DNA from 4 places in the Rossellomorea marisflavi genome. Region 3 is predicted to be linked to each of the others. Evidence: riboswitches for the same ligand, from Rfam matches in the RefSeq annotation. Region 3 holds a riboswitch; each other region holds the start of a gene.
What was found. A riboswitch is a leader RNA that binds a small molecule or an ion and turns the genes downstream of it on or off. The one in region 3 is predicted to bind S-adenosylmethionine.
Positions count from the first base shown of each region.

Region 1: linked by a shared signal. The riboswitch ahead of K6T23_RS17615 (homoserine dehydrogenase) and the one ahead of K6T23_RS18670 (O-acetylhomoserine aminocarboxypropyltransferase/cysteine synthase family protein) in region 3 are both predicted to bind S-adenosylmethionine.
Region 2: linked by a shared signal. The riboswitch ahead of K6T23_RS17650 (alpha/beta hydrolase) and the one ahead of K6T23_RS18670 (O-acetylhomoserine aminocarboxypropyltransferase/cysteine synthase family protein) in region 3 are both predicted to bind S-adenosylmethionine.
Region 4: linked by a shared signal. The riboswitch ahead of mtnK (S-methyl-5-thioribose kinase) and the one ahead of K6T23_RS18670 (O-acetylhomoserine aminocarboxypropyltransferase/cysteine synthase family protein) in region 3 are both predicted to bind S-adenosylmethionine.

Region 1 is NZ_CP081870.1:3,362,157-3,366,348, forward strand. It holds gene K6T23_RS17610 (aspartate kinase) at 1-293, opposite strand, end outside; gene K6T23_RS17615 (homoserine dehydrogenase) at 315-1,556, opposite strand; SAM riboswitch class I at 1,662-1,766, opposite strand; gene K6T23_RS17620 (DUF2254 domain-containing protein) at 1,996-3,381, shown strand; gene K6T23_RS17625 (M3 family oligoendopeptidase) at 3,466-4,192, opposite strand, start outside.
Region 2 is NZ_CP081870.1:3,369,642-3,373,833, reverse strand. It holds gene K6T23_RS17660 (SDR family NAD(P)-dependent oxidoreductase) at 1-587, opposite strand, end outside; gene K6T23_RS17655 (hypothetical protein) at 772-1,326, shown strand; SAM riboswitch class I at 1,518-1,621, shown strand; gene K6T23_RS17650 (alpha/beta hydrolase) at 1,828-2,625, shown strand; gene K6T23_RS22220 (M28 family peptidase) at 2,715-4,097, shown strand; gene K6T23_RS17635 (VOC family protein) at 4,135-4,192, opposite strand, start outside.
Region 3 is NZ_CP081870.1:3,574,078-3,578,269, forward strand. It holds gene metX (homoserine O-acetyltransferase MetX) at 1-418, opposite strand, end outside; gene K6T23_RS18670 (O-acetylhomoserine aminocarboxypropyltransferase/cysteine synthase family protein) at 432-1,727, opposite strand; SAM riboswitch class I at 1,856-1,969, opposite strand; gene K6T23_RS18675 (trans-sulfuration enzyme family protein) at 2,101-3,240, opposite strand; gene K6T23_RS18680 (redoxin domain-containing protein) at 3,321-3,893, opposite strand; gene K6T23_RS18685 (class I SAM-dependent methyltransferase) at 3,907-4,192, opposite strand, start outside.
Region 4 is NZ_CP081870.1:1,673,058-1,677,249, forward strand. It holds gene mtnA (S-methyl-5-thioribose-1-phosphate isomerase) at 1-477, opposite strand, end outside; gene mtnK (S-methyl-5-thioribose kinase) at 496-1,674, opposite strand; SAM riboswitch class I at 1,773-1,920, opposite strand; gene K6T23_RS08915 (carbon-nitrogen family hydrolase) at 2,032-2,811, opposite strand; gene K6T23_RS08920 (pyridoxal phosphate-dependent aminotransferase) at 2,932-4,116, shown strand; SAM riboswitch class I at 4,166-4,192, shown strand, end outside.

The DNA.
Region 1 (4,192 bases), 210 kb from region 3:
CCAGTAAGAGAAACGGCTTTGAATCCCGCCTCTTGAATCGACAGGGTCAACAGGGCAATGGTGATTTGTTCACCAGTGGATAACAGGAGGTCCATCTCCCGTTTCGGTGGATGGGCCGTGATTTCCCCAGCGAGCTTCGTCAAATGGTCAGTCGTGTCACCCATGGCGGACACGACGACGGCCACTTCTTTCCCCTTTTGCTTCTCACGGATGACATGCTGGGCCATCCGTTTGATTCTTTCCACCGATCCCACTGAAGTGCCTCCGAATTTCTGTACGATGATCTCCACCATGTCCCCTTCTTTCGTAAATAGTTAACGTACCGATGCTTCCCTTTTCAATCTGGACTCAAGGGGAAGTTCCTTCAAGATGGGATAGGGCTGCAGCTTCTCATCCGCTTGCTTTACTGCATTCCATTCTTCTTCACTTCCTCTGATGAAGAGATACAGGTGGCCGCTCAGTGTGATGCGGTCCAACAGATCAAAGCGGTCGACCCATTCAGGCAATGCCTCACCAGAAGTCCTCACCACCCATTCACCATCACGGCCGGAAAGGGATTCGACTCCTATTCTGGCACGCGTCTCGGAAGATGCGTATCTTCCTTCGATCAGAGATAGAAAATCCTCCACCATCGCACTTCCTGTAGGTAATTTACCCGCTCCCGGTCCTGACAGGGTGACCCTTCCCACCAGGCTTCCTTTTACAGACACAACGTTTTCAACATTCTCCACTCCGTAAAAAGGATGAGACTCCTTCACCAGTACCGGCTCCACTACTCCGCTTATGCTTTCTCCGTCCCTTTGAATCGACCCGACATGCTTGAACCGGAGGGAGAAGGATTCAGCGGCCTGCAGCCAATCACTGGTTAGATCTGTGATCCCTTTTTTCGGGACCGCTCCCCAGTCGGGCTGACCATGGAAGGCGGCTCGACTGAGGATCATGAGCTTATAGAAGGCATCCTGTCCTCCTACATCACTGGTGGGATCTGCTTCTGCGTACCCTTTTTCCTGAGCAATAGAAAGGGCCCGCTCGAAGGACAAGCCTTCTTTCCTCATCTGGGAAAGGATGAAATTGGAGGTCCCATTCAATATACCTTGAATATGTGTGATTTCATTCACATTCAGTAGTTGCCTGATGGCCCCGATAATGGGAAGTCCTCCTGCCGTAGTCGCTTCAAATCCGACTGCGACTCCCCGTTCACGTGCCCGTGTCAAAAGGTCCTCACCCTTCGAAGCAAACATCGCCTTATTGGCCGTTACAACATGGATCCCCCGTTCGATGGCCTTGGTGAGATAGGTGTATCCAGGTTCTTCCCCGACAATCGCTTCAAACAAGACATCGATGCCCTCTTCTTCCAGGATTTCGTCAAAGTCCGTCGTGACCTTGATGCTTGGATCAATCTCTCTTTCCTTTGATGGGTCTTTGATCAAGATGGCACGGATCCGCACCTCTTTTCCCGTGATATCCTTGATCCTTTCGCGATGTGTTTCCAGGGCTTCGTATACCCCCTGACCGACGGTTCCGAATCCGAGTAGTGCTACGTGCAATTCTGACATGTTTCTTCCTCCTAAAGGGTTGAATGACTTGGTTGAAAGATGGCAGGGGATACAAAAAAGCCCCCTTCTTATGGTTAAGAAGAGGGCTTATGAGGCAGGCTCCTCCCCTTATCTTCCAGATCACCATCGATCTGTAGGAATTGGCACCTTTCATGATTGCAGGTTGCCGGGCTTCATCGGGCCTATTCCCTCCGCCGCTCTAGATAAGAGTGTGTGTTTTTCTGGTTTGTTCAGTCAATAAGTATGAGTAGGATTATATAGGGGATCAGGGCTTTACGTCAATAGGTTTTTTATCTTTTCTGATAATTAGACTCTTTTCGACCCTTTAAAAGCAGGGCTAAAAAAGATTTATTTAAAATACCTCAAAATACGTTTTAACCCGCACACGAAGGGAAACAAATGACTACTCAACACCATTCAGAAAGGATCGGGTTACACCATGTTTAAGAAATTCCTGCCAAATGACGTACAAAAGTACCTGCTCATGTCCAAAAGACAGCGGGCTCACGAAATCCAGCTCACCATCTGGTTCATGCCCTTCCTTTACATCTGCCTGTCCCTGCTGCTTGTGGCATGCACCTTGTTCCTAGATCTGAAAGTAGAGCTGTCTCATTATGTACCAAAGCTCTTCAGCATGAATGCATCGGTCACCAGGACGCTCGTCAGTACCCTGATCGGCGGGGTACTCACTCTGAGTGCCTTTACACTGAACTCCCTTCTCGTCGTCCTTACGACATTCAGCGGACAGTTCTCGCCACGCATGCTGCTGAATTTCATCTCCGATAAAAAGACCCAGCACGCTCTCGGCATCTTCAATGGGAGCTTTGTCTTTGTACTATTCAACTTCCTCTTCATCGGAAGTTCAAAGAAAGAAATGTTCACCGCCGCACCCGTCCTGACCGTCATCGTCGCCTTCATTGCAGCCATCACTTTCATCTTCTTCATCAACCACGCCTCTACGTGGATGCAGGTACATAATATCACCTACAACATGAAGAAGGTATCCGAAGTCATGATCAATCAAACACTGAAAAAAGATCTGGAATGCCACCGGACAAAGGATGATCATCCCCGGTTCGAATTGGACGAAAGCAAGTGCCTGAATGTCAAAGCAAAGGCATCGGGCTACGTACAGCTCATCGACTTCCATTCCATGATCGAGAAAGCCAGGGAGGACGGGATCATCGTACGCCTGCACTTCAAAATCGGCGATTTCGTCCTCTGCGGAAACAACCTTATCTGCCTGTACGGGGCGGATGAAGAAAAAGTCGATGTGGAAAAATACCTGGCTCTTATTGAAATCGGCCACAAGGAAACGGAAATTCAGGATCTTCAAATGGGAATGCACAAACTCGCAGAGGTGGCCATCAAATCCCTCGGCAATGACGACCCGAAAACAGCGTCCAATACGATTCACCAGATTACGGATCTGATGCTCACCATCAATCATCATCTGTCATTCTCCCCTTACTTAATTGACGATGATGAGGATGTCCGGGTCATTCTCGAGATTGAAGACTTTGATTATTACCTGTATCGCGGATTCGGATACGTCAGGCATTATGCCCGGGGCAACCATTTGATCATCACCGATATCGTAAAAGCTCTTTCCCGTCTTTCAGAAACCCTGCCGCGCGAACGGCATCAATGTCTTTGGGACTTCGCCGCCAACACCATCGATCATATAGAAGAATCCGTGATCTATGAACTTGATAAAACCTTCTTGCTCACCGAACTGAAAATCCTTGCCAAGATCACCGGTCATACCGAAGAGTACCAACACATCCACCAAAAATTTTATCCCGATGCCAATCGGAACGTATAACTGATGTTTCTCGTACGAATACAAAAAGAGCCCATTGGAAGCCGTAAAGCCCGCATCCGATGGGGTCTTTTTGTGTAGATCAAGTTATGAATTCTTCACGATTGATCCTTCAAGCTCGTCAATCTCTTTTTCCACGAACGCCACAAGCCCCTTGATCATATCAGCGGAAAAATCAAAAGATAGTCCTGCCGCTTCATACACATCGGATAGAGAAGCCGTATTCCCAAGCCTGAGCGCTTCCTTGTACCCTTCGATTGCCCGATCGGGGTCTTCTTTGTAGATCCGGTAGAGCTGCAAAGCCCCAAGCTGGGCAATGACATATTCGATGTAATAGAAAGGGACCTCAAAAATATGAAGGACAAAGAGCCACGCCTTCTTCTTCACCTCTTCATACCCGCTCCAATCCTCTTCTGATGACAGATAGCTGTCTACGATCCGTCCGTACGCCTCTGATCGCTCCTCCTTAGAATGACCGGGGTTCTCATACATCCAGTGCTGGAACTCATCGACCCTGATTCCTGTCGGGAAGAACTGGATGATGTCCCTGAGCATATCAAGCTTGGCCTGACGCACCTGCTCTTCTGAATAAAAATGATGCCAGTGATCCATGGACAATAACTCCATCCCCATGCTCGCAAGCTCAGCCGATTCCATCGGGGTCGCCCGGTCAAAAGCAAGGGGGAGAGTACGCTTGAAATCATTGTGGATGCAGTGCCCCATTTCATGGATCAGAGTCGTCACATCCCCATGGGTGCCCGAGGCATTCATGAAAATGAACGATAGACCGGAAACAGGTAGCGATTCACAGAAT
Region 2 (4,192 bases), 200 kb from region 3:
GAATCAATGGATCGTTGGGCGAATTCCGTTTCCGTAGCGGCAGGGGCAAGAACCTTCGCTGTCATCTTCGCACCGGATTCGGAAAGCTCTCTCGCAAGTCCTTCCGTGAAGGCACTCACATAGAATTTGGTCGCACAGTAGGTGACCGCATCGGCAACGATCGTGTAGCCGCCGCCTGAGGAAATATTGATGAGCTGCGTTCCTTCGACCTGTGAGAAGTCGCGCACGTATAGGGTGGAGAGGATCGTGAGGGCTTCGATATTGAGTCTCATCATCTGTTCGATCTTGTCCAGATTTTGTTCGCCGACGGGATCGAAATTACCGAAACCGGCATTATTCACAAACGTCTCCAGCTCAAATGACTTGATCTCTTCATAGAAGGAATGAGCGTTGGAGGTAACGGACAGGTCGGTGGAGAAAAGTTTGATATCCAGGTCAGGATGGGCCTTCAGGATGCGGTCCTTCAACTCCTCAAGGTTCTCTTTCCTTCTGGCAGCAAGAATCAGATTCTTCCCCCGTGCTGCAAATGCCAGAGCGGCCTCATAGCCAATCCCGGAGCTTGCTCCTGTAATGACGGTATATTTCATGGTACTTCCTCCTCGATTAGGTTATAAGCAGATTGTAAGGCATAGGATGCTCGTTGAGCCAATGATTATACTCGGTCTGTCTGCACAGATGATGAATGAAGGCCCCCTGTGGTTGAGAGTTGTCCGGCCACCCTGTTTCTGAAATAATGGTGGTATGAGGAAGAATGAGGAAGGGGAGACAGCAATGAACGGCTGGAAACGGTTAATCGCGTTGATTCCCATCATGTTGTTGATGGGTGCATGCGGACAATCCCCAAGAAATACAGCGCCGGTGGAAACGGATGCAACAGAAACAATTGATGCAGAGGAAGCGGGAAGAGAAGATGCCCCGGAACAGCCTGATGAAACATCCGACCAAGTATCACTCGGTGAAGAGGATCAAGAAGCATCGGACTCTTCCGGGGATGATCAGGACAGTCAGGAAGCGGAGGAGCCTGCAGAGGATGGCGAATCATCGGCACGGAATGCTCCTGGACCGCAACGACCAGTCGGGGAATCCGGGTCCACTGCAGGCATTACGGATGTGGAAACAGCCATTGAGTTCTTAAAGGATGAGCTGAACGTGGCATCTGATGGAGATATCCTGATTGATGAGGGTGATGGCAAGCCCCAAACCGATGAAAAAGGGACCTATTATACCCTCCATCTCATATCACAAACCCTCAAAGATGAAGGAGGAACAGGGGAAGTCGGGGCATTCAGGATCTATGAAGACGGACGATATGAGATGGAAGACTGACTTCTCGAAAAAAAGGACCGGAGGCAGTTGATATGCCTTCGGTCGATATGGATCATTGGGGGTAAAGATGTTGAGCCAATCTTACAGCGTCAAAACCAACCTGTCAAGTGGGGATTTAGTTTTAATTCATAGTTTCACTGTAGGATTTATGGTTGACAAAGAGTGAATTGTAAGATAATTTAATCTATACTACCTTATAAAGAGTCGGGGAAGGAATCTGGTCCAACGATCCCGCAGCAACCTCCAAATGGAAGGTGCTCATTCCAGTAGGCAACTTCAGCCTGGCAGATAAGGGGAGAGAGTAATGTACATCTCCTTATGGGAGATTTTTTTTGTATATAAATCCGATTAAATCGATTGGATTAATTAGTCATAACGCTGAGGCGCAGATTTATACACTTTAAAAGGCGCGCATGTAGAGGCCTAGCCATAGGGGAAACAGTGTTCGAAGGCACATACAAACCGTAAGGAAAATCTACTAAGATAAAAGGAGAGGGTAAGATGAGCTGGTATACATCCATTCCATGGGAGGGTACCCACCTTCCTGCAGCCATACAGTATCCTGCTACACGTCTCGGCGTCCATCCGGCCGTCATCATCTGTCATGGTTTCGTCGGTTCAAAAGAAGGCGTGGACCGATTATTCGTGAAGGCTGCACATGAACTCAGCTCACACATCGTCGTACGTTTCGATTACGACGGTTGCGGAGAAAGTCTGGGGGAGTACGGCTTGAATACAAAAGATCGCTTCATTGCACAGACGAAGGCGGTCATCGGGTTTGTGAAGCAGATGAAAGGGGTGGACCCGGAGAGCATTGCCTTGATCGGCCACAGCCTTGGGGGGGCAGTGGCCCTTGAAGCAGCCATCGAAGAAGAAGTTCGCCACCTTGCCCTCTGGTCGGCGGTCGGCTCTCCCCGGCATGATCTTGGACGCATTATCGGAGATGATGTGGAAGAAGCCATCTTGCGGGACGGGAAGGCAGATTATTTGGGCTATGAGCTGAAGCGAGAGTTTCTCACGACCCTTCAAGGGTGGGACCCGATACGGCGGGCAAATGAGTATATGGGGAATGTCTTGCTTGCCCACGGTGACCAGGATGAAGAAATCTCCGTCGATTACTGCTCCCTCTATCACTCAAACTTCTCCAATCGGCGTTCGGGAGAGGTAGAAAAGGCAATCATTCCGAAAGGGTCCCATACTTACTCAACTTCAGGGGCCTTTCGACAACTCCTTGATTTCACTCGAGGGTGGCTTTTACAGGTTCAATCCACCGGCTATGATCATGCCAATGGGCTATAAATGGTAGTTTCTTACCGGTTATTCCTACTCTTTCATTAAACGACAAAATATTGTTACTATTCTATCAAATAAGTAGAGGAGGAAACCGTTTGAAAAAATCTGTCGTATCCATTGCTCTTGCGACGACCCTATCGTTTGGCGCTGTTGGACTTCAACCAGCCATTGCAGGGGCACCTGAACCAGGAAAGGAGCTCTTGCAAAATCCGCATGAGCGGAATCTGATCAAGAAAATCGATTCGGAGCGAATCTATCAGACGATCGATCAGCTTCAACAAATACCGAGGGTAGCCGGGACAGAATCCGAGGCAAATGCCATCAGGTATGTAAAACGACAATTTGAATCGTACAGGTATGACGTGACACTTCAACCCTTTACCTTTATAGGGTACACGGCACCTACTGCAATCGAACTGTCAGGGGTGCAAGGCGAGTGGAACCCGGATGCATTCACTTACTCGGTTAGTGGTGATGTGTCAGGCGAGCTCGTTTCTGCAGGACTTGGAAGAGTAGGAGACTTTGATGGAGTAGATGTAGACGGGAAGATCGTTCTTATCCAGCGAGGGGAAATCACGTTTGCACAGAAGATCGTCAATGCGTCTGAAGCAGGAGCCGCAGGGGTCATCATCTACAACAATACGGATGGCTCGCTGAGCGGGACATTGGGAGAACCGGATGATCGCTACATACCGGCCATCACCCTTTCCAAGGCCGAAGGAGAAGAGCTGCGCCGACATATCGGAGAGACCGTCCGGCTGACAATCGAGGGAGCGGAAACATCGGAGCGCACCTCTCACAATGTCATTGCCTCGAAAGCTCCGGTCAATAAGAAAAAAGCAACGGATGATGTGCTTATCATCGGGGCCCATCATGATTCAGTAGAAGGGGCTCCTGGCGCGAACGATGATGCGTCGGGTACAGCTGTTACCTTGGAACTCGCAAAGGTGTTCAAAAATGTACCGACAGATACAGAGATACGCTTCATTACATTCGGGGCTGAGGAATTGGGTCTGCTGGGGTCCTATCACTATGTAGATTCCCTGCCGCAAATAGAACGTGACCGGATTATCGGGTACTTCAATCTCGACATGGTGGGTAGCAGGGACGCAGGTGATCTGGTCCTCCGCACACTCGATGGAAGCCCGAACCTCGTAACGGAGCTATCCCAGGCTGCGAGCGAGCGATTGAACGGATTCCCGACGCCGATCGGTGAAGGCGGCAGGAGCGATCATGTTCCGTTTGCTGAAGCGGGAATCCCAGCGGGAGCCTTCATCCACAGTCCGTTTGAGCCATGGTACCATACTCCCGAGGATACAATCGATAATATCAGCAAAGAGAAGCTGCAGGATGTGGCTGAAATTGTAGGGGCCGCGGTATATGAGCAGGCTCGTCCCGACCACCAAGGTCCGAAGCCTAAATCGGCTTCAAAGGTGAAAGCATCAAAAGATTCCGTCCAAGAAAAGAACATAAGGTAACCAAAAGCCTGCTGGCCGATCGGCCAGCAGGCTTCTATCATTCTTCGTAGTTGAACTGCCACTGGATGCCGAACTTGTCCGTAACCCCGCCGTAG
Region 3 (4,192 bases):
CGGCTTCCACCTTGTTGATAGCAAGCTCCCGGAGAGCCAGGTACTGGGCATTCACCATATCCCGTATCGTGATGACCGGGAAATGGGATCCGTATCGTTTGCCGGTCTCGGGATCCTCTGATGCAGGACCCGTGGCCCCCTCGCAGCCTCCGAGGACGTTGAAGGCGATGACGTTGTAGCGGTTGGTATCGATGTAGGAGCCTGCACCGATCAAGCCGTCCCACCATCCCTTATCTTCACTCGTCCCTTTCACGATATGGGTGCCGGTGAGGGCATGGCAGACAAGGATGACGGGACCTGATTGATTCCCGGTACGTTCATAGGGCAACCTGACATTCCGGAGGGTTTCTCCGTTTTCAAGGACAAGGGACGGAAGGGTGACGGTGTTCAATTCATATGGTGTCGTATCGCTACTCATTCCTCCGCCTCCTTCACACGTTTGACGTTTCGCGTGCCTTCTCGATGGCTTCATCCAGGGAAGAGATCAGATCCTTCGCTGATTCCAGGCCGACCGACAGCCTGACAAGGTCTTCCGTCACGCCCGTTGCCCTGATCTCCTCGTCGTTCAGCTGCTGATGGGTCGTGGAAGCCGGGTGGATGATCAGGGATTTCGCATCCCCCACGTTGGCCACATGGGACCAGAGCGAGATATTGTCCACCACTTTGCGTCCTGAATCCCGGCCACCTTTGATCCCGAAGACGACGATGGAGCCCGCGCCGTTCTCCAAGTATTTCTTGGCCAGTTGGTGCGACGGGTGCGAAGCGAGCCCAGGATAGGAGACCCAGGCAACCCCATCATGGGATTCAAGATGCTCGGCGATTTTCCGTGCATTCTCTGTATGGCGTTCGATGCGGAGGTGTAGCGTCTCTAATCCCTGCAGGAGAAGGAAGGCGTTCTGCGGACTCAGGCAGGCGCCAAGGTCACGAAGCAGTTGGACCCTGAGCTTGGTGATGAACGCCGCCGCCCCGACATCCTGCGCATAGCGAAGGCCGTTGTAGCTTCGGTCCTCTTCAGTGAATCCCGGGAACTTCTTGTTGTTCCAATCGAATTTCCCTCCGTCGATGACGACGCCTCCGATCGCTGTACCATGACCACCGATCCATTTGGTGGCCGAATGGATGACGATGTCTGCCCCCCACTCGATCGGCCTGGTCACATACGGTGTGGCGAAGGTGTTATCGATGATAAGCGGGATTTCATGTTCGTGGGCCACTTTGGCGACCGCTTCGATATCAAGGACATGAAGGCTAGGGTTGCCAATCGTTTCGGCGAATACGGCCTTTGTCTTCTCGTTGATGGCGCTTCGGAAGTTTTCCGGATCCGTTGGGTCGACGAAGCGCACGGTGATGCCGTATTTCGGCAGGGTGGTGGAGAAGAGATTGTAGGTGCCTCCGTACAGATTCGTCGCTGCTACGATTTCGTCCCCGGCTCCTGCGATATTCAGGATTGAGAGGGAGATCGCCGCCATGCCCGATGATACTCCGAGGGCCCCGATGCCGCCTTCAAGGAGAGCCAGACGTTTCTCCAGAACGTCCACCGTCGGGTTCATGATCCGCGTATAGATATTCCCCGGCTCTTCCAGTCCGAAAAGCTTCGCAGCGTGCTCACTGCTGTCAAACACATATGAAGTAGTTTGGTAGATCGGCACGGCGCGTGATCCCGTGGTAGGATCTGCTTCCTGTCCTCCGTGAAGCAAAAGTGTGTCAAAATCGAATGAATTCGTCATCGTACATTCCTCCTGAGTGTTTGTTTTAATGATTGGGTTTGTTCTGTGATGGATGATGGTCGGGGCTGAAAAGGGGCAAAAATAAAAACCCCCTTCCTAAGAAGAGGGTCTAATTGAATAGGGTCCTCCTCTTATCTTTCAGGCAATGCGCCTGCAGGAATTAGCACCTTTTCATGGCAAATATGCACATGAAGGTTGCCGGGTTTCATCGGGCCTAGTCCCTCCACCTCTCTGGATAAGAGCATTAAGTTGTAAGTGTTCGTTAGCAAGAATTATAAAGGCTATCCCCTCTGGGAGTCAAGGTTATTTTTAGAATTTTTCGTCTAATCTCCCATTGACGCCTGCCACTGCTGACTTGAGAGCGTTATGCTTTTTAAATCTCATGACACTTGCTGATCGCTGAAAGCATTTGTGATTTAATGTCTTCCGGGTCCTCGATTCCAAGTGAAATCCGGACCACATGCGTATTGATCCCGAGCTTCTTCTGCGCTTCCTCCGGAAGGGACCTGTGAGATGTCCCCAAAGGATAGGAAACCGTCGTTTCAACCCCGGCCAGGGACGGGATGATCTTGATCCAGCCAAGTGACTTGAAGAAGGTACTCATATCGGCGGATGGTTCAAGCTCGATGGTGACGATGGCTCCATGACCTTTCTCAGATAGATTATTCGGATAGTAGACGCGTTTGACCCATTCGTGCCTCCTGAGTTCGACGGCAAGGAGCTCGGCATTCAGGGCCTGCCTTTCCATACGGAGGGCAAGGGTCTTCGCTCCCCGGCAAGTGAGCCACGCCTCGAACGGGCTCAGATTGGCCCCAAGGTTGACGATCTTCGCTCTTGCCTTATCCACCAGATCCTGCCTTCCGGTCACAACACCTGCTGTGACATCACTATGACCGCCTATGTACTTCGTTGCGCTATGGGCGACGATATCAATGCCTTCAGTGAAAGGCTTACGGAGGAACGGGGTCGCAAACGTATTGTCGATCATCGTCGTGAGACCATGTTCTTTCGCCAGCTCCACCATGGCTGGAATATCCTCTACCCTCATGAAGGGATTCGTCACCGTTTCACTATAGAGAAGTTTTGTCGAGTCGGTGATCGCTGCTTCCACTGCATCCCGGTCGGTGAAGTCCACGAATGAAGTGGAAATACCGAAGCCCGCAAGCTCTTCCTTCAGCATATGGAAGGTCCCGCCGTACAGATCTTCAGCAGCAATGATATGATCCCCTGCCTGGACGACAGACAGGATCCCTACGAGGATCGCGGATAAACCCGATGAAGCGGCGACTCCTGCCGGTGCTCCTTCAAGGGCTGCTACAAGACCTCCCAGCTCATCAGGATTGGGATTCCCCGTCCGTGTGTATAGATAGGGTGATTTCCCCTCATAGAACCCTTCCAGTTCCTCCAGGGATGAAAAGGAAAAAGCAGATGTTTGATAGATTGGTGTAGTTTTACTTTTGATTTCCTCTGTTCCTTTCAACTGGCTATGTACGACCTTGGTGGTGAAATTCATTTCGTGGCCATCCTCTCTCTACGAAAATAGGTATGTAGAAGAGTGTACCATATTCAGAAGATTCCGAGAAGAAAAGTGGTTCAATTCATTCCTTCTACCATCTCTTTCATCATTTCCTGGTTCATCGGACCGAGGATTTTATGCTGGATGATTCCCTCCGAGTCGATCATGAACGTGGTCGGGATCGTAATGATGCTGTAGGCATCCCCGACGGCTCCGTCTTTATCAAGGAGTACCGGGAACGTGATCTCGTATCCGTCCACAAACTTTTGCGCCGCACCTTCCATACGCTCCTGGGACGTGAGGTTCACGGCAAGGATTTCTGCACCGGGCTCTTTCTGATAATATTCCTCCATATGGGGCATCTCAGCCTTGCAGGGTGGACACCACGTTGCCCAGAAATTCAAGATGACCTTCTGTCCCCTATAATCCGAGAGGCGCACTTCTTTTCCTTCCAGTGTGGTCAGGGTGAAGTCCGGTGGCTGATCACCTTTGGAAAGCCCCGTCTCCGCATCGGATAAGTCCATGGATTCACTCGCAAGCTGGGCTGCTGCGTCTTTTTCCTTCTGATCCTGCTGATGCCGGACGAAATTCACCAGGAAGATGGCGACGAGGACACCGATGAGTCCCAATGATAGTATTCGTTTGTTCATGTAATCCCTTCCTTTATAGGCCGGATCTCCGCACAGCCTTTCTGGCAATCAAATAGTAAATGGTCGATCTCAAATACCCTTTCTCCACTTCATAGCCCGCCGACTGAAGCTTCCTCACCAGATCATCGGAAGAAAGGCTGTTCCCCTGTGGGAGCGCTTCCGTTTCAATGATCAGCCAAAGACCGTCATCCCTGAGCATATCCCTGAGATCCTGGATCACTTTGACAAGATTCGGCAACTCATGGAGCACAAATCTCGTAATGACCTTATGAAGCGTGTTCTGTGAAAAACGGATATAT
Region 4 (4,192 bases), 1.9 Mb from region 3:
GATGGTCATGACCCTATGTGCATCGTGAAGGAGTTCTAGGCCATTCTCCCCGATCCTCCGGCACATATCCTCATCCTCTGCATGGATCTGTATCGCTGTATGGAGAAGGTCGGTCTTGGCTTCATTGACCGTTGCTGCCTGATACAGTTCACGCTCGAGACGCTCGAGGGCCCATGAAAGATTTACCGCCGTCGGACGGGAAGAGAGGAGATGCGCCTTATCCTTCTTGAACAATGTCTTGAACTCTTCAAGGGACTCCGTTTCATATCCTCCTGCTGCCTGGGCGAGGCCATATGCAGCCGTGATGCCGATGGCAGGCGCTCCCCTTACCTTAAGGGTGATGATGGCATCGTAGTAATCCTTTATGGTATAGAGATGGACATATTCCACTGCCCCGGGAAGTTTTTGCTGGTCCAGTATGACCAGGTGGTCTTCATGCCACTCCAATGAAGTAGGTATGGTAAGTTGTGGTGTCATGGGTTTAAGAAAGCTCCTTTAAATAAGTTTATCGAGTAGATCCTGGATTGAACGGATGCGTTGGCGCTCAAGGATACATTCCCTTCCGAGGGCAAGGCACGTCTTTTTATACAAGATCCGTTTTTCTTCGTCCTGGACCGAGTCAAGATCCTCCACGTGAGCAAGACCGATCGTCCTTCGGATCAGTTCGCAACCGAGGAAACCGATTGTATCTGCAAAGCTTTTTTCTAGAACATACTCAAGGTATCCATCAATTTTGGTGTAGGCATCTTCACTTTGATCCCAGAATTGCGAGAAGGTGGACTCAAATACGTTCCAAGTGGTTTCAATATGACGAAGGATCTCTTCCTTCTTTGGCTTTTCTTCGCGGACCACAGCCTGGAAAATGAGATTTGCCAGGAACTGTCCGATATCAAAACCGATAGGACCGTAAAAGGCAAACTCCGGATCAATGACCTTAGTTTCCTCTTTGCCTGCAAAGATGCTTCCGGTATGCAGATCACCGTGGAGAAGGGCTTCCCCCTCGGTCAAAAAGGATCTTTTCAGTTTAGCGACTTCCAGTTTCAGGGGCAGGTCGTCCCAAAGATTCCGGACCTCTTCTTCAAGGGCTTGTTCAAATTCATTCGTTTCACTATTGAAGAACGGGTCGGTAAAGACAAGATCCTCAGTAATCTTGCATAATTCGGGATTCGAAAACTCTTTGACATATCCCTTTTTCTTGAAAGGATGAAGAGCATAGTCGGATGTGAAGAACAGTGTTGCCCCGAGAAATTCCCCGATGTCCTTCGAAAGGGAGGGATAGATTCCTCCTTTGTTGAGGCCTTTTCTGGCGATTTCAAGATGGCTCAAATCTTCCATGACTGTAATCGCAAGCTCTTCATCGGAATGATAGATCTCAGGGACAAGACGCTCAGCAAGGGAACGCTGGAGAGTCAGGGCCCGGGCTTCGATCCTCGCGCGGTCAAGGGTCAACGGCCAGCTTTCGCCTACGACTTTTGCATAAGGAAGTGCTTGTTTGATAATGATGCTTTTTCCGCTTTCGCTGCTTACAATGCGGAAAACGTAATTGAGATTGCCGTCTCCGATCTCTTCACAGGTCAGATTTTCCGATGCATCAAACAGGGAAAGGTCTTTGGCAAGGTTTATAGCAGATTCGATCGTCAGGGAACGATACTGTTTCAATTGGGTGATGGCCATGGGGGGTTCCTCCTTAAAATAGTTTGCAGGAGGCTTTTCTTGTGGAATGAGAAAAGCCTCTTCCAGTTGTGAAAGAGGCTTGAAGAATACTTCGTCGCCTCTTATCTCTCAGAATGGAATCATTCTGTTGGAATTAGCACCGTGCCCTGGTCAGGCGCATCGAATCTGCGCCCCGTCTTTCAACGGTATTACGGTCGGTTGCTGGGCTTCATAGGGCCAAATCCCTCAGCCAGCTCTTGATAAGAGTTGCATATTTAATTTGTTCAGAAAATTACCATTTGATTGACATCATACCACCTTGCGTTTTTTAGTGTCAATGCTTTTTTTGAAAAGATATCCTGATCGATTTTCGCCTCGTCAACTGTAAAAGTCTGGGAGACGGTCGTCGAATATCGGGATTTGCTTCCTTACTTCATCGACGGTATCGAGATTGACAACGGCTGTCACAAGTTCTTCGTGGAGGGAGCCTTCAGCAAGGATCTCTCCCCACGGGTCGATGATCAGGGATGATCCTCCGAACGTATTGTCCGGATCAGAGCCGACGCGGTTGCATGCAGCAACATAACATTGATTTTCAATGGCACGTGCACGGAGGAGGACTTTCCAGTGGTCGATCCGCTGTTCAGGCCATTCTGCACTGACGAACAGGATCTTTGCTCCGGAGAGAACATGCTTACGCACCCATTCAGGGAAACGGATGTCATAGCAGATGAGGCCGGCCATTTGCTCGCCGGAAAGCGTGAATAGACCGTCCTCTTTTCCCGGCAGGAGGTAGTGATGTTCGTCCATCAGTTTGAACAGGTGAAGCTTTGAATACCCTTTGACGAAGTTTCCTTTGGAATCGATCACGATCAAGCGATTATCGATTCCCGACTCCGTTTTATTTGCAACGGATCCCCCTATCACGTTTATCCCATACTGTTTTGCAAAACGGGATAGGAAGGCAATGGTCTTTTCACTGTTTTCATCAGCGATTCCCTCTATCCTCTTAAGGTCATATCCTGTTGTCCAAAGCTCAGGGAAGACAAGGATATCGCATTGTTCGCTTTCTGCTTGTTGAAACCATCTTTCTGCTTGTGCGTAGTTGGATTTTGGATCTCCAAACCGGATGTCCATTTGCGCGAGCCCGATCTTCATATGATCAGCACCTTTCATGGGGAATTGTAAGATTTTACTTTACATTCGTTATTTTCCGTTATATCATTTGTAGCTAGAATTTGAAAGTGAAGAATATTTGAACATTCAGAAGGTGAAGAGATGAAAACATTCCCATATGCGGATCGCCTCGATTCGCTGCCAAAGCAATTTTTCGCTGAATTGACAGCCAACGTTCAGCGTGTCATTAATGAAGGACACGATGTCATTAACCTTGGGCAGGGTAACCCTGATAGGCCCACACCTGAACATATTGTAGATAGTTTGAAGGCTTCGGCCGAAAACCCATTGAATCATCGCTATTCACCTTTCAGGGGGATGGCCTCTTTCAAAGAGGCGGTAGCGCTTTTCTATAAAAGGGAATACGGGGTGGAACTGGATCCTGACAAAGAAGTAGCTATCCTCTTCGGGGGGAAGGCGGGTCTCGTGGAGATTCCGCAGTGCCTGGTGAATCCGGGTGAATCCGTGCTGGTTCCGGACCCTGGGTATCCTGATTATCTATCAGGGGTGGCACTTGCAGAAGCGGAGATGAAGCTGATGCCGCTACTTGAGGAAAATGATTTTCTCCCCGATTACAGCCGGTTTAGTGAAGCCGAACTCGACGGTTCCAAGCTTATGTTCCTGAATTATCCGAATAACCCGACGGGAGCAGTAGCCACACCAGCCTTTTTTGAGGAAACGGTAAAATTGGCAAGTAGCCATGATATCTGCGTGGTACACGATTTTGCTTATGGGGCGATCGGATTTGAAGGCAAGCGTCCCAATAGCTTCCTTGAAACAGATGGAGCTAAGGATGTCGGCATTGAAATCTATACTCTCTCCAAAACGTATAATATGGCGGGGTGGCGAGTAGGATTTGCCGTCGGGAACGAGAGTGTGATAGAAGCCATCAATCTCATGCAGGATCATATGTATGTGAGCCTCTTTGGCGCCATTCAGGAAGCAGCGGTGACGGCGCTCCTCGGATCGCAGGAGTGCGTCCAGGCCCAGCTTGAGACCTATGAAAGCAGAAGGAATGCCCTCATCGGTGGATTGAGATCCATCGGTTGGGATGTGGATGCACCGGCAGGCTCATTTTTCGCTTGGCTCAAAGTGCCGGAAGGCTTCACGTCGATGGATTTCTCGAACCTACTCCTTGAAAAGGCCCATGTAGCCGTGGCGCCTGGCATCGGCTTCGGGGATCACGGGGAAGGGTATGTCCGGGTAGGTCTCCTTACCAGTGAGGAAAGGCTTCAGGAAGCAGTGAAAAGGATTGAAAATTTACATTTGTTCGATAATAGGGATTGACAGGACTCCCAATCGATGCAATAATCCTACTGGAAACCAAATGAATAGATTCTTATCAAGAGCAGGCGGAGGGACT